2 regions of the Cyclobacterium sp. 10D3-21 genome follow, and region 2 is predicted to be linked to the other one. Evidence: riboswitches for the same ligand, from Rfam matches in the RefSeq annotation. Region 2 holds a riboswitch; the other holds the start of a gene.
What was found. Region 2 has a riboswitch for thiamine pyrophosphate ahead of AC0L7T_RS02605 (TonB-dependent receptor). Riboswitches for the same ligand answer to the same signal wherever they lie in the genome.

Region 1 (7,764 bases), 2.9 Mb from region 2:
AGGTCGAAGGAATCTCCAACGTTATGAGATTGCCACACCCTTTTCCTACACAACCCCTCCCCAAAAAAGGGTTCGCAATGACGTTCTGGTGGTTCATTACCCGCCAATTCCTCATTCCGAGAATTAACATTTTAAAAACGCAGAAATCCAGATGAAAATATCCAATGCAGCACTCCAGCGGAGTGCAATCTTTGTAGCCCTGGGTTAGCCGACGCAGGAGGTGCAACCCAGGGTGTAAATGAGTTGGCATTTGTAAGGCATTAGCCTCCTGTAAGCTCAATAGTGAAACAGGCTTTTCGCTAATGCCAGTGGCCCCTTAACCCTGAATTTTAAAATCTGTTATCGGTAGGTTTTGCAGGGGCTTTGCGTAGAGAAAGTCGAAGGAATCTCCAACGTTATGAGATTGCCACACCCTTTTCCTATACAACCCCTCCCCAAAAAAGGGTTCGCAATGACGTTCTGGTGGTTCATTACCCGCCAATTCCTCATTCCGAGAATTAACATTTTAAAAACGCAGAAATCCAGATGAAAATATCCAATGCAGCACTCCAGAGGAGTGCAATCTTTGTAGCCCTGGGTTAGCCGACGCAGGAGGTGCGACCCGGGGTGTAAATGAGTTGGCATTTATTGGGCATTACCCTCCTGTAAGCTCAATAGTGAAACAGGCTTTTCGCTAATGCCAGTGGCCCTTTAACCCTGAATTTTAAAATCTGTTATCAGTAGGTTTTGCAGGGGCTTTGCGTAGAGAAAGTCGAAGGAATCTCCAACGTTATGAGATTGCCACACCCTTTTCCTATACAACCCCTCCCCAAAAAAGGGTTCGCAATGACGTTCTGGTGGTTCATTACCCGCCAATTCCTCATTCCGAGAATTAACATTTTAAAAACGCAGAAATCCAGATGACAATATCCAATGCAGCACTCCAGCGGAGTGCAATCTTTGTAGCCCTGGGTTAGCCGACGCAGGAGGTGCGACCCGGGGTGTAAATGAGTTGGCATTTATTGGGCATTAGCCTCCTGTAAGCTCAATAGTGAAACAGGCTTTTCGCTAATGCCAGTGGCTCCTTAACCCTGAATTTTAAAATCTGTCATTCCGAGATTTAGAGAGGGCTTTAAGTGAAGAAAGCTGTGAAAATCCACATCAAGACAAGTCTGATATTGGTGAGGGTTGCGAAAAAATCTCCCTTGCCCCCTTTAAAAGAAAGGGGGACTCTCCTTATCTGCTTTTTCTGTGTCTATTTCAAGGAGGGAACTGCTTCACTAAATAAACCTAATTTTACCAGCAAGTATTAAAATCGAACTGATGTTAATCGAAAGAAGCCTGTAGGGCTTCACCAATAATAGCCACGGGTGAAAACCCGTCGACGGCCAATTCCACATCTATTCCTCAACCCCGATAGCGGGTTGAACAAGACTCTACATCACAAGCCTTATCCAATTATAGATTTGGGTTGTTAGGTCCTGAAGCTACTTTCAAATTCACAAACAGTGAAATTTAACAAAGGATTAAGAATCTTGAATTCGTTCTAAAAAGGCATTTTTAAAGGTTTTTCCTCCAAAAAAGGCTTGCTGCACTTCCCAATCCTTAAAGCGTGGAAATGCTTTCTCCACCCGTTCCCTATACCAGGGCTCCACAGAAAGCCCCCAATGAGGAATGGCACCAAAGTCCAGCAATTCTCTCTCCAAACGCCTGAACAAAGGCAAGCTTCCGGTCACACCTTTTACACTTACCAGTTCAATCATACAGGTATCGTGCTGGTTCATCATGGATAAATGGGCATCGCATTGTTTGACAAACCGCAAAGAAAAAGGCGCTGCCAAAAGGTGGTGGTAAGGTTGGGCTTCTTCACAGACTTTAATAATTAGATCTACTGCATCAAATACCTTTTCCAACGGAAATCCAAATTCTACTGCATAGCCATAGAATTTCAGTTCTCCCAACCCCTGGTCCAGCACAAAACGAGACTCATCTTCAAAGCCTCCTCCTTCATCCCCACGGTGGTCTACGAGTCTGTGAATGGAATTGTTGGTCATTGCTGGAATGGCCTGATGGTTTTTATTGAACACCCAAGGAGAGAGTCTACCAGAAATCGCTATTCCTGAGATAAAGGAGGAAATATAATTCCTTTCCCTTCCCGCTTGTTCCCTATTTGACTTTTCACTGTAATCCCTTGTGGTCACCAAACATTTTCTTTGTTTCCCATCTTCTGTTTCGGCAGTCATGTCCCGATAGGGATTGATCAAAACTTCAAAATGACGGTGGGCATTGATGAATGTATGCACATCCTCTTTTTGCATCTCTGCTTTAAGCTCTTCCCAATTGTAGCTAATCCGCTCTTCAAAAAGCCTGTAATTGGGTTGGGCTTCTAAGATCATAGAAAATACAATCCCCACGGAACCAATACCCACCATTACCGCATTGAATTTCTCATCGTCCTGAATCAATTCAATTCCGTACTTTTTAACTTGATCATCTTTATTAAATTCAACAGGGTCAGTTATCCCATCCTTAGGTTCTACTCTAAAAATCATTCCCCCTTTGCCCACAATGGTCATTGATTTGGCAAAAACAGATACGGGACCAATTCCAATTCCTGACCCATGCGTAGAGGTGGCAATCGCTCCGCTTATAGACTGAATACTTGAGCCACCCTGATTGATCAGTGCCAAACCATGCTTTGTCAAAGCTTGTATCAAATGCCTGATTTTTGTTCCACCCCCCGTTTCAAAAAGGAAATGCTTTTCCACAGATTTTTTATTGCAAAAATTCACTTCTACATCAAAACCATCCTTGTATTCCTTTTTTATCCACTCCTTGGCAGGCCGCTGGGTCATGTTCATGTTTTGGGTGCAAACCAAAAAATCTTCACATTGGGCTACTGCCGTAAGCGCATGTCCAGAACCTACTGCCCTCACTTTTCTATTTTCTTTCTCAGCATTCTTCACCATTTCACTCACATCCAACAAGCCCTTAAAATCATACCATTTGCAGGATTCATCATCGGAAGTGAAATTCTCATAGTCCCCATTTCCAGGCACAAAAAACTTTAGCGGTTCAGAAAAATGATTGCCATACCAATTGCTCCACTTCCGTCTGAGTGGCTTCTCCTTCTCGAAAAAATCATCCTTGGTCAGCTCCTTGTCAAGAGATAAAATCACACGCTCATGTTCTGCCATTTTTTTATTCAATTGGCCCTCAATTAACCTTCTTATAAACCTTGGTGTAACCACAAAATTGATAACATTAACCCAGCGATTTCTTTTCGTTCTGGAACAATGATGGGTTAGGGTATCGTCCAACACTTCAATATGAGACGGAACATTCTTTCTATTAAAAACTACCTGAACCAATAATCCAAAAAGCACCCAAGAGACTACTGTATTACCTTTCTTCCAGGTAATAAATTTCGTTAATGCGGACATGTATCTAATCTTCTATTTTAAAAACCATTAAACAACTACCTAATTTATCGAAAATATTAAAAACCCACATGATTTATGCTTTATTAATTTCAATTTAAAAACAGTCTTAGTATTGCCATTGGAAATACTGCTTGCTTTACATGGGTTATTCGATATCTTTGTGGCTGTAAAATATGCACGGGGTGCTTGACAAAAGTCAGGCTGAGAAAATACCCGGAACCTGATTTGGATAATGCCAACGTAGGGATGCAAGCCAGATTTCCTTTTGTAATTTGAAGCTACATTCCACTGGTTTTGTTCGGTCGAATGTTTTTTTTATAAACGAATTACAAAATGGAAATAGAAAAGCAAAAAATGGGGCTGATCCCTCAGCAACAGCGAAACTGGCAAAACAGACCTGAATGGTTTTTCAACAGAGACCATACAGATACCTATGAACTTTGGTATGAAGGCCGCTACAAAAGAGCTGAGGTGTGGCAGAAAAAAATAATGGAACAGTTGGTAACCAAGGACAAAAGGGTGAAAACCCTATTGGAATTTGGCTGTGGCACGACAAGGTTTACCAGGTGGTGGAAAGAAATAGGCATAGAATCTACTGGAGGAGACATCTCTCCTTTAATGCTATCTCAGGCCATCCATTTGTTTGATGGGGATCTGGTAATGGCCGATTCTCACCACATGCCCTTCAAAGACAATACTTTTGATTCCCTTGCCTTTATCACCACTTTTGAATACTACAAAGACCCGGTCAAGGTGATCCGTGAAGCGGCCAGGGTTGGCAAATATGGTATTGCGATGGGAATGATGAACAAGAACTCTCCCAAAGTCCTTCGTCGTCGGGTGCAACAAGCTTTTGGAAAGAACCCTTTTTATGTCACCGCAACATTTTACACGCCCAAACACCTTATCAAGATTATAGAGGAGGCCTTGGAAGGAAGAGATTATACCATTACCTGGTCTTGTACCGGTTTACCTAAATGGTTTCCTGTACAGCAATGGAACATGCCTTATGGTGATTTCTTTGGCCTTTATGTGCAATTTAACGATGTTCAATAAATGAGCGAAAAAGCCGGAAAGATTGATGAAAGATTATTGGGTGATTTTATAACCTCCAATTGTGGGACACCCAATGAAAAGGTACTCGTTGGGCCTGGATTCGGCATTGACGTATCCATTGTAGAATTGGCAGGAGGACAGGCCATGGCCCTCACCAGTGATCCGCTTTCCTTAATTCAAACGCTTGGATTACAGGAATCCGCGTGGTTATCCGTTCATTTAATGGCCAACGACATGGCCACCACAGGTTTTGCCCCCCAATTTGGCCAATTTGTACTGAACCTTCCTGCTACTTTAAGCCAGGCTGATTTCAAAATTTATTGGCAATATGTGCACGAGTATTGTGCTGCTTTGGGCGTTGCCATCACTGGAGGCCATACCGGTTTTGTCGAAGGACAAAATTCTACTATCGCAGGAGGAGGCACATTTATATGCATCGCCCCAAAAGACCAAATGCTAGCCACCCCCAAAGCCCAAGCTGGTGACTGTATTTTGGTAACAAAAGGAGCAGCCATCTCGTCTGCTGCTATTTTGGCCATGAGTTTTCCGAAAACAGTAAGCAACAAACTCGGAAAAGAGGTATATCAAGGAGCTTCGGATTCATTTTACCAAACAAGTTCTATCAAAGATGCAATAACAGCTAGAGGAAATGCAGCTGAAAACAGTGTCACTGCCATGCATGATGTCACCGAAGGTGGCGTATTGGGCGCAATCTATGAGTTGGCTAGTGCAGCCAACTGTGGGGCTGTCATTGAAGAGGACTTGATACCCGTTGGAGCAATACAGGAAGCCGTTTGTCGCCTTTTCTCGCTGGATCCTTTGCAATGCATTGGAGCAGGTTCCATGCTGATTACTTGCAAAAAAGACCAGGTAGAGAAAATAAAAAGTCGCTTGGCGAATGAAAATATTGCCTGTACTGAAGTTGGCCAGTTAACTGCTGCCGAGGAAGGCATTTCAATCTTCAAACAAGGAGAAAAAACGCCAATGATTTATCAATCTGTAGACCCTTACTGGGAGGCTTTTTTTAGTGCATATAAAAACGGATGGCAATGAAAAAACTAAACTTACAAGCAGATAAAAGTATTTACCTGGTCATTGATCCTTCTGACAAGCCTGAGGCTGTGCTTTTTCCTATTTTGGAACAGTTGTTTACTTTCCCTCTTGCTGCTGTGCAAATTTGGGATCATTTTGGAGAAGGACAGGATGCAGTCGCATTTACAAGTAAAGTCGTGGAATTGGCAGCTGCTTATGACTTCCCGATTTTGGTAAACAATAGATGGGATTTACTTCAAGTAAAAGATGTAGACGGCATCCATTTGGACAGCATCCCTTCGGATTTATCTTCCATCAGTGAATTTTCGGCAAAAAATCACTTGGTAGGACTGACTGTAAACAATGACCTGGACTTGATCCGACAGGCAGACAAACTTGGGATGGATTATGTATCCTTTTGCTCAGTTTATCCTACCAAGACCACACAACATTGTGATTTGGTAAGCTTCGATGTAATCAGAGAAGCAGGAAAAATCACGGACATGCCCTTATTTTTGGCTGGAGGAATCAAGATGGAAAACCTTCCTGAGCTTCAATCGCTGCCCCACTCAGGGATAGCTTTAATTTCAGGAGTGATGCAAAATCAGAACCCCGTCAGCGCCTTACAAAAATATTTTAATTCATTACAATCAAAATAACGATGAGATTATCCACAATTGATAAATTATGTTGCCCATTTGATAAAGCCGATCTGGAGTTGACCAGTATAACAGAAGATACAGAGAAAAGAATTCTGGAAGGCTGGCTACACTGCAAAGAATGCAAAAGAATCTACCCGATAGTAAAGGGTTTACCCATTATGAATCCGGATGAATACAGAGAAGTTGATTTAGAAAAACCATTGCTTGAAAAATGGAGCAAACACCTTGAAGGGAAAACGGTCAGCAATTTTCGTTTAATCGAAGCCGGAAAAGATATTAACCCTAAATAATTTTACCCAGATTGTGTAATGCCCAATGCATTGCATGATCTGTTGTTTGTTATTTTAATCAAAAAACCATGTTTGATTGAAATAACAAACATTTTGGATATGACCAAAAGAAAACAAACCCTTTTTCCCAAACACCTGAAAATTTTGGAACAGATGGGAGAAAGCATAAAACGCGCACGAAAAAGAAGAAAGCTTACAACCTTGCAAGTCGCAGAAGGGCGGATATTGTAACTTAATTTTTATATTGAAGGGCAGAAAAACTCCTGTTTAAAAATTATATGCGATTAAAAAGACCTAGAATTCGGCGGAAGATTTTATTTACACTGGAAAGACAGTTGGTAAAAGGTGCTCAATACCAGCTTTTGGTAGTTGCAGCTTTGATAGGCATGATTTCCATTTTTGGGGGCTTATTAGTGATACCCACTGATACACCCAATCAATCCTTAGGTGAGGCGGTCTGGTGGGCATTCCTCAGACTTACCGACCCTGGTTACCTTGGAGATGATCAAGGCAATTGGCGCCGTTTTATCTCTACCCTACTTACAATAGCAGGATATGTGATATTTTTGGGTTCTTTGGTAGCCATTATCACTACCTGGATGAACAGGAAGATTCGTCATTTGGAGCAAGGGCTTACCCCTGTAACGGCCAACAACCATATCGTCATTCTGGGTTGGTCCAATAGAACGATTCATATTGCCGCGGAAATTTTTCAATCCTCTGGGAGATTGAAAAGAATGTTTGAAAAATTCAACATTAAAAAACTAAAACTGATTGTCCTTTCCGAGGAGGTAGGTCCCTTTCAAATGCAGGAATTGAAGGACAACCCGATGATTGGTCGCCGTGCACACGAAATTATTTTGCGCACAGGAGTGGCTATAGACAGGGAGCATTTACGAAGGGTGGATGCGCTAAATGCCGCCGTCATTATTATTCCAAGTTTGGCCTATGACCGAAAAGAACTGATTAATCCAGATGTGGAAACCATTAAATGCCTGCTTTCATTAAATGCTGAAGCCAGGCAGTTTAACTTCACCACCCTCCCCTATGTAATTGCCGAAATCCAGGATGATCATAAAATAAACGCTGCAATCAGGTCTTATAGTGGGCCTCTGGAGATCATTGGTAGCAATGCAATAATTAGTCGCCTGATGGCGCAAAACATCCGTCACCCGGGACTTTCACAAGTGTATAACGAGCTATTGTCTCAATTGACTAAGAACAATATTTTTACTCAGGAATTTCCAGAAACCATTAATCAGCCAATAGGGTCTGTTAAAAAAGCCTTTACCAAAGCCATTG
Region 2 (7,764 bases):
CCATTGTGATGGTGTAGCAGGATCTATATAATAAACGATTTGTTTTTTGGGTTCTACCAATTCACCTGCCTTGAATTTCTCCAGGTCTTCTTCCTTTACCTCTAGCCTCCAGCGGTCAAGGTAGACCCTTTTACTTGCTTTATGCGCATCCAACCCATAGTCTGTTACCCTGGTAGTGAACCAACCAATTCTACGGTCTGCCAGCCTTTGCTTCATAGGCTCTTCAGGCAGCAATACCATGCTGCTGTTCATCTCTATGGTAATAAGCCCTGTAGCACTATTAGAGGGCGCTTCAGACGCGGCATAGGTCAACACATACCTTGCCTCAATATTGGTCGGGTAAGGGCTAATCCTTTCTATATAAGACCTGTCGGTATCCAAACGGCTTACCTTATACCCTTTTCTTCGCCTTTGTTGCAAGCCCAAGGCCTGTACGTCCTTAGAAAAAAGGTCAGATACTTCTATCAACCAACCTTTGCCATCCTTGCCTTTGGCTTCAATGTCAAACCGGTACAAGATAGGTTCCAAATTGGAGTTTTTTACAGCCTGATAGATTGGAAGCGAATCTGCGGCAGTATTGGCATAGGAAACCACTTTTAGCAATATGTTCTTGTCCTTCTTTTCCCACCGAAGCAGCTGTGTATTGGTGCGCTCTCCACCATAACCTATACCATTGGCTGTTTTGGCGATAGTGGTAACCATGAGCATTTCCTTTCCTAGCATTGCTTCAGGAATTTCATAATAGTATTTTTCATCTACCTTGTGAACGGTAAAAAGACCCGGCTTGGTTTGGGTGCTGTCTTTGATAATATCCTCATAGGATTTCAATCCATCCTTGTTCTTCACCGGCTTTTTTTCCGGAACCTTGACTTCTTGCTCATCCTTTTTTTTCTTACTTCGCTGAGCTTCTGCCAAATCCGGAGAAATTAGATTCAGGCTAAAACTTACTAACAGCAAAATCAAAAAGCTTGCTTTTGACTTTAACATAGGGGTTCAATTAATTAAGTTAGGAATACATAGAGAACCAAAATTAAAATTTTAATTCGTAAACTTGGTAAAAGCCAGCGCCTAAATCAAATTGGACACGAACCATTGCAAGTTCAAGTTGTTAATAAAATACATGGATGATAATCAAATTACAATCATTGGAGGAGGGCTTTCCGGCCTTATTTCTGCCTATCTCTTGGCAAAGGAGGGCAAAAGTGTTCTTGTAATCGAAAAAAAAAGTTATCCTTTTCACAGGGTCTGTGGAGAATACATTTCCAATGAAGTCAGGGAGTTTTTAATTCAAAAGGATTTATTTCCATTCACCTTTGAACCCGCAGAAATCAATACTTTCAGGCTTAGTGCCGTCAATGGAGTCATGGCTGAAGTCCCATTGGGATTGGGTGGATTTGGAATCAGCCGGTACAACCTCGATCATTTTTTATACCAAAAATGTCAAAAAGTCGGGGTAAAGTTTCTTTTGAAAACCCAGGCGGCAACAGTTGATTACAAGTCAGACCAGAAGCTATTTGAAGTGAGCACCAATGAAGGGCACTTACTGACTTCCCCAATCGTGCTTGCCGCTTATGGGAAAAGATCCAAAATAGACAAGTACCTTAACCGAAGTTACCTAAAGCACCGAAGTCCTTATGTGGGCATCAAATACCATATTAAAATAGCCTATGAAGAAAATATGGTGGCGCTTCACAATTATGATGGTGGCTACCTTGGGATCAATAAAATCGAGAATGGCCAGTTTAACCTCTGCTACTTGGGAAGTAGAGAACAATTAAAGACAGCAGGGAATATCCAAAGCATGGAAAAGCAATATTTATTTAAAAATCCTCATATAAAAGAAATATATAGTAAGGCAGAATTTTTATGGGAAAGGCCTGAGGTAATCAATGAGATCAGTTTCGCCACCAAATCTCCTGTAGAAAACCAAGTCCTTATGATTGGAGACGCAGCCGGTATGATTACACCTTTGTGCGGCAATGGAATGGCAATCGCTATTCATACAGGAAAACTGGCAGCTGATGCCATTCTCCAGCATAGGAAATTAGAAATGATTCAAAAAGAATACACAAAAGACTGGAACCAGTATTTTTACAGCCGGTTGCGAACTGGAAGAGCCGTGCAAAGGCTATTCGGCGCACCTTTTGTTTCAAACCTTGCTGTGAATGTGATCAAAAAATCTCCTTATCTGGCAAAAAAACTCATTCTTCAAACCCATGGAAACCCTATAAAATAAAAAGGCTCCCAAGTTTAAGCCAGGGAGCCTTTTCAATAAAATTTGAATACGAAAGGTTATTTCTATTCTTTGAAATATCAAAAACGAATAGCTACACCAGCCATAAAGCTGGTTCCTGCCATTGGGTAATAATAGTTTTCTGCCACACGCTCCATGCCCTGTCCTTCGCTGGAAGGAACGAAATAACCAAAAGTGTATCCGTTTGGCTCATAGAGGTTATTGAATAAATTATTAACCTTGCCGGAAAACACCATTTCTTTTACAAACCCTGGTTTCCAGGAATAAACAAATCTCAAGTCAGAAGTCCAGTAAGCATCCAGGCTCCTTGCTTCTTGTTGCGCATTGTCCAAAAATTGTTGGCCTACATACTTGTTGAGCAAACTGACTTCCAGGTTTTTTATTGGCCTGAAGTCTATAATGGCACTAGCTACAATGTCAGGAGAAAAAGCAATGTCTGTATTGGTATAAATAATGCTTTCCTGCCCTGTAAAATCCCAGTTCTCGTCATACACATCGCTGTACTCAGTATAGGTATCGATCTTGTTTTGACTAAAAGCGATGTTGCCTCCGAGCGTCCAAAGAGGGGAGAGCACTACCGCACCGTCAAGTTCTATTCCTGCCCGATAACTACTGGCAACATTTTCCCGGATATAAGCCCCTACATCATTCAATTGGCCAGTAAGCACCAATTGATCCTTATAGCCCAAATAGTACAGATTCGCATTGTACTGGTATTTGGAGGTCTTTACCCTAATTCCCGCCTCTACATTATTTAGTCTCTCAGGTCTTGGGATCTCTGATATTGGAGAATCTGTGAAATCACTCCTTACAGGCTCCCTGTTGGCAACCGCATAAGAAGCGTATAGGGTTTTTCCAGTACCCGTTTCATAGGACAAGCCAAGTTTAGGGTTGAAGAAAGTGTAGGATTGATTGCCACTAACGTTTCTTTGATCGCTATTCTTACCATCAAAAGAATAGTCAATCCCTCTTACTTGCATGTCTGCAAACAAGTACAATCTTTCCTTTACCTCATAGGTGGCTTTTAGGTACACGTTCCTATCATCCTTTACAGCCACATTGTTGTAATATTGGTCTCTAATATTGATATCCCCAGTGTTTCCCATCCAGATGATTTCACCGAAGTGGTCTCCATCATATCGGTTGGCGCCACCACCCAGGATAGCGTCTAATCTTCCGTTGGTTGAAACGTAATTCAGGGAAAATACAGCCCCATAAAAGTCATTGTCCAACCATCTTCTTCGAATAATATCGGTACTGGTAATTACCTGATCACCTATTTCAATTGGGTCAAAACCATAATCCTCCAGGTCATCATCTCCCTTAAATTGTTCATAGTATCCTTGTCCGGCAGTATAATGCAAAGCAAAATTAGCTTTCAGATTATCCGCCCATGTTCCAGCATAGATAAACTGGTAATGGTTTTGTTGGTAATTGTCGGTCTCATTTTCATAGGTATAGCCATTGAAAGTCCGATCGGTTTCAAGTAGATTTTCGGGCACTCCATTCCAGGCCTGGTAAGTTTGTTCTGCCCCAGCAAAGATATTTACCTTAAACACATGATTGTCCCCATAATAGCCTCCGGATACAAAGTAAGATTTCAGGTCAGAAAAAGCCCTGTCTATGTACCCATCAGAAGTGACTTGAGAAAGACGGGCGTCCACTGCCCATTTGTCATTGATCAATCCTGTACCGGCTTTGATGGTATGCTTCCGGGTATTAAAGGAGCCATAGGAATTGTCCGTTTCTGCGTAAGCTTCTTCCTTTTTGGTGTCGGTCTGAATATTAAGGCTGGCCCCAAAAGTAGCTGCACCATTGGTGGAAGTACCTACCCCACGTTGAATTTGAATGTTATCCACTGAGGAGGCAAAGTCGGGCATATTCACCCAAAAGACACCATGAGATTCGGCATCATTAAGCGGTATTCCATTGACGGTGACATTGATCCTGGTTTGATCTGTTCCCCGGATCCGCATACCCGTGTAGCCTACGCCTGTTCCTGCATCAGAATGCGTAACAATGGATGGGGTATAATTTAGCAGAAGAGGCAAGTCCTGCCCCAGATTGTCTTTCCCAATGGTTTCCTTACTAATCACTTGAAAGGTAGTGGGAGTAGTCTCCGATGCTCTTGTTCCTGAAACAATAAATTCTTCAGTGGTAAGGGTGGTTGAGTTTAAGACAATTAGTAGATCTTCTCGTTGAGGAAGTGGGATATTTACCGTTTTGGTGGTATAGCCTACAAAAGAAATGCGTAATGTTGCCGCTTTCTGGTTCAGATTATTTATCTGAAAGGCTCCATTTTGATCACTTACAGCACCTTTCTGGGTACCTTCCAAATACACGGTAGCACCTGGAAGAGGTAAGTCATTTTCAGCATCCTTTATAATTCCCCGGATGCTATTTTGGGCAATAGACAATTGACACAGCAATAAAAATATTGCTGAAAAACAAATACGAATCATGTTAATAAATTATTCTGGTTAAACATAGCAGAAATGAGGGGACAATTCTACTTTAGTTGTTTACCCAATAGCATTACGTACGATTAGCTATTTCACATTTCCCTTCGCCGGCATTATCCGGATCAGGTGATATGGGTATGATCTCAGCCCGTTATATTAAGGCACCCCTAATGATCTTGCCACAAATGTAGCTGGTATTATTTAAAATGACAAACTTTCACCTTATGCTCAGGCGTTCCCCAATCCCTTCAAATGGCGGAAATGGGAAATAAAAGCCCTTCTCAATTGTTGATGTTCAAGGTATTGAATATTGTAATCCTTGCAGGTTTGTTTGATGATTTTACTCAAAGCAGGATAATGAATATGCGAGACTTTAGGAAACAGGTGGTGCTCTATTTGAAAATTTAAGCCTCCCAAAAACCAAGTAAGTGTTTTGTAGCCAGTAGCAAAATTGGCAGTCGTTCTTATCTGATGAATCATCCATTCGTCTTCCAGACAATTGGACGCAGGCTCAGGAACAGGGAAGGCAGTTTCTTCCAGGCTGTGTGCCAATTGGAAAACAAGTGTCAGCACAAGCCCTGCAAATAGGCCATACACAAGAAAACCTACTAACCATGGGCCCCATCCAACCATGTAAATGGGTATGGCTACAAAAAGAACCAAATGAAGCGCCTTGAAACCCCAAAAACTGATATGATCAGACAGTTTCATTTTTTGAATAGGCACGATTCCTACCTTTCCGGTAACATACTTTTTATAATCTGTGAAAAATACCCAATAGAGATACAATAGGGAATAGGTGAAAATAAAATAATAGTGTTGAAATTGGTGTATTTTGAATTTCTTTTGACTTGGAGAAAGGCGCAAAAATGGCCTGGCGTTCAGGTCATCATCTACGCCATCTACGTTGGTAAAAGAGTGGTGAACAACATTGTGTTTGGTCTTCCACATGAAAACATTCGCCCCCAGAAAATTAATGGACATCCCTGCCAGGGTATTGACCCAAGGCCGGTCACTAAAACTACCATGCGCGCCATCATGCATTACATTAAAGCCTATAAAAGCAGTTAATGCGCCCAAAACTAAGCATTCAAACAATCCTAAAATCCAATGAGGGGTAAAAAACACAAGGTGGATGTATAACAATACAAATGCCGCCACAATGATTCCTGCTTTTATAAATAGTTGGGAATTTCCTGAACGAGCAATATTTTGAGCTTTAAAATATTCGCTCACCCTTAATTTCACAACTTGATTGAAATTGATTTTAGGTCTGGAGAATTTTGGCGTCGCCATATATTGATTATAGGTAAATGATTTAGGATAATACTACTTGGCTTAAGCAAATTAGAGAAAAAAGATTGGGGGTGTATACTTTAAAGGTACCACATTAATCTGACATTTTCAATTCAAAAGATAGGCTATTGATCAAATGCATCATGTCTGTTTTGATATATTCAATGATAGGAGCCAAAGAGTCGTTCTTAACCGCTGTCTGAAAATACAACGCTCCTCTAAGAAAATGTTGTGTTGAATCTGTAACAAAAAATTGAAATTGGGTGGGCACATCTCCGGTCAATTCAGAGACGAAACCAGTGTAGCCCTTGGGTGTTAGTAACACGGCTTCATCGATACCATAAGCCTTCACCTGATGCTTAAAAGTAAGACTCATCGCATCATTTAAATAGGTCTTAAATAAAGCATTATTCTCATTGATGGGTTTATAAGTCAGGTGAACCCTGGCATCAAAATCAGTATAGTGAACGTTGACCCACGTTTTTTCCTGCAGGTTAAATGAATCGCGTTCTATTTGAGAATGAACGGAATATTCAAAATTATAGGGCAGTTCTTTATCTAAAGAAACAAAATCCCGCATTGGCAAATCAATGCGGTTGTAGCCTTTGGGTTTGGGGAGGTAGTCTTCACTACAAGCCCCAATCAAAAGCATAGCCAACCAACAAAAGGCCAAAGCAGGATTTTGAAATTGTTTTTTTAGAAAAACCATTATTCTTTCACCCAAGTCACTTTTTCAGAAATTGGCGTTCTTTTTCCTTCAGGCCATTTGTCTGATGCCGCCTTGGCAACAAAGAAAAAACCCATTAATAGGTCTTCTTCGGCTAACCCAAAAAAGGTTTTGGCTTCTGGCCAGAAGGTAGGTGCACCTGTACTCCAGTAAGCTGCCAATCCTCTTGCACTTGCTGTTAAATACATGTTTTGAACCGCCATCGCTACTGAGGCTATTTCCTCCATTTCAGGAAGATTGGCGCGCAGGTCTCTTTTCATACCTATGGCGATAACATGAGAAGCCTTTAAAGGACTTTCTTTCAATTTGGTGTAAACAGCCTCCTTGAAAATCCCAGTTTTTTCACTTCGCTCTTTGTACAAGTTTGACTGATAATCAGCCAATGTTTTTAAGCCTTCGCCAGAAAACACTACGAAACGCCATGGTTCAGTAAGCTTGTGCGTAGGTGCCCAGTTGGCATTTTCTAAAAGCTCTTTAATGATACTCTCGTCTATTGGATCATTTTCCTTAAACTGAGCTACAAATTGGGACCTTCTATTCCTAATGATTTTATTGACTTCTTCTATATTAAATACAGGCCTATTGTTCATATTTGATTTTATTTTTTGAAACTACTAATATTTTAGACCAACCTTTATTCCTCCGTAAAAGTTTCTTGTGGCAGCAGGTTGGAAATACCTCCCTCCAAAAGGATTAAGGTCATTTCCCAGGCTATAACTGGCATTGGTTAAATTTTGAACCCCTAAATACAATTCAAGGTCAAGCGCTTTTCCAACATCACCTCTCCATCCTACTCTTGAATTCATCAAGTGATAGGAATCCTGAAATACGGTATTGGCATCATTCAATGGAATGTCATCCACAAATTGATGGGTAAAGTTAAGGTAAAAACCAGGCTTGGTTTTGATGTCCAATTGATTGACCAAGGTATTGGGGGCTACTCCCGTTAGGTCATTTCCACTGTAATCGTTGTCTCCTTTTACAAAGTCTACAAACTCAAAATAATGTCCAGTAAATGAATGGGT

Region 1: another riboswitch for thiamine pyrophosphate. It lies ahead of AC0L7T_RS18640 (class I SAM-dependent methyltransferase); the one in region 2 lies ahead of AC0L7T_RS02605 (TonB-dependent receptor).

Annotation. Positions count from the first base shown of each region.
Region 1 is NZ_CM147924.1:4,819,914-4,827,677, forward strand. It holds gene AC0L7T_RS18635 (D-arabinono-1,4-lactone oxidase) at 1,506-3,422, opposite strand; TPP riboswitch at 3,591-3,686, shown strand; gene AC0L7T_RS18640 (class I SAM-dependent methyltransferase) at 3,756-4,478, shown strand; gene AC0L7T_RS18645 (AIR synthase-related protein) at 4,479-5,531, shown strand; gene AC0L7T_RS18650 (thiamine phosphate synthase) at 5,528-6,169, shown strand; gene AC0L7T_RS18655 (Trm112 family protein) at 6,172-6,462, shown strand; gene AC0L7T_RS18660 (CASTOR/POLLUX-related putative ion channel) at 6,741-7,764, shown strand, end outside.
Region 2 is NZ_CM147924.1:577,661-585,424, reverse strand. It holds gene AC0L7T_RS02615 (zinc-dependent metalloprotease) at 1-987, opposite strand, end outside; gene AC0L7T_RS02610 (NAD(P)/FAD-dependent oxidoreductase) at 1,121-2,236, shown strand; gene AC0L7T_RS02605 (TonB-dependent receptor) at 2,314-4,716, opposite strand; TPP riboswitch at 4,799-4,895, opposite strand; gene AC0L7T_RS02600 (fatty acid desaturase family protein) at 4,945-6,012, opposite strand; gene gldD (gliding motility lipoprotein GldD) at 6,107-6,721, opposite strand; gene AC0L7T_RS02590 (nitroreductase family protein) at 6,721-7,329, opposite strand; gene AC0L7T_RS02585 (TonB-dependent receptor domain-containing protein) at 7,354-7,764, opposite strand, start outside.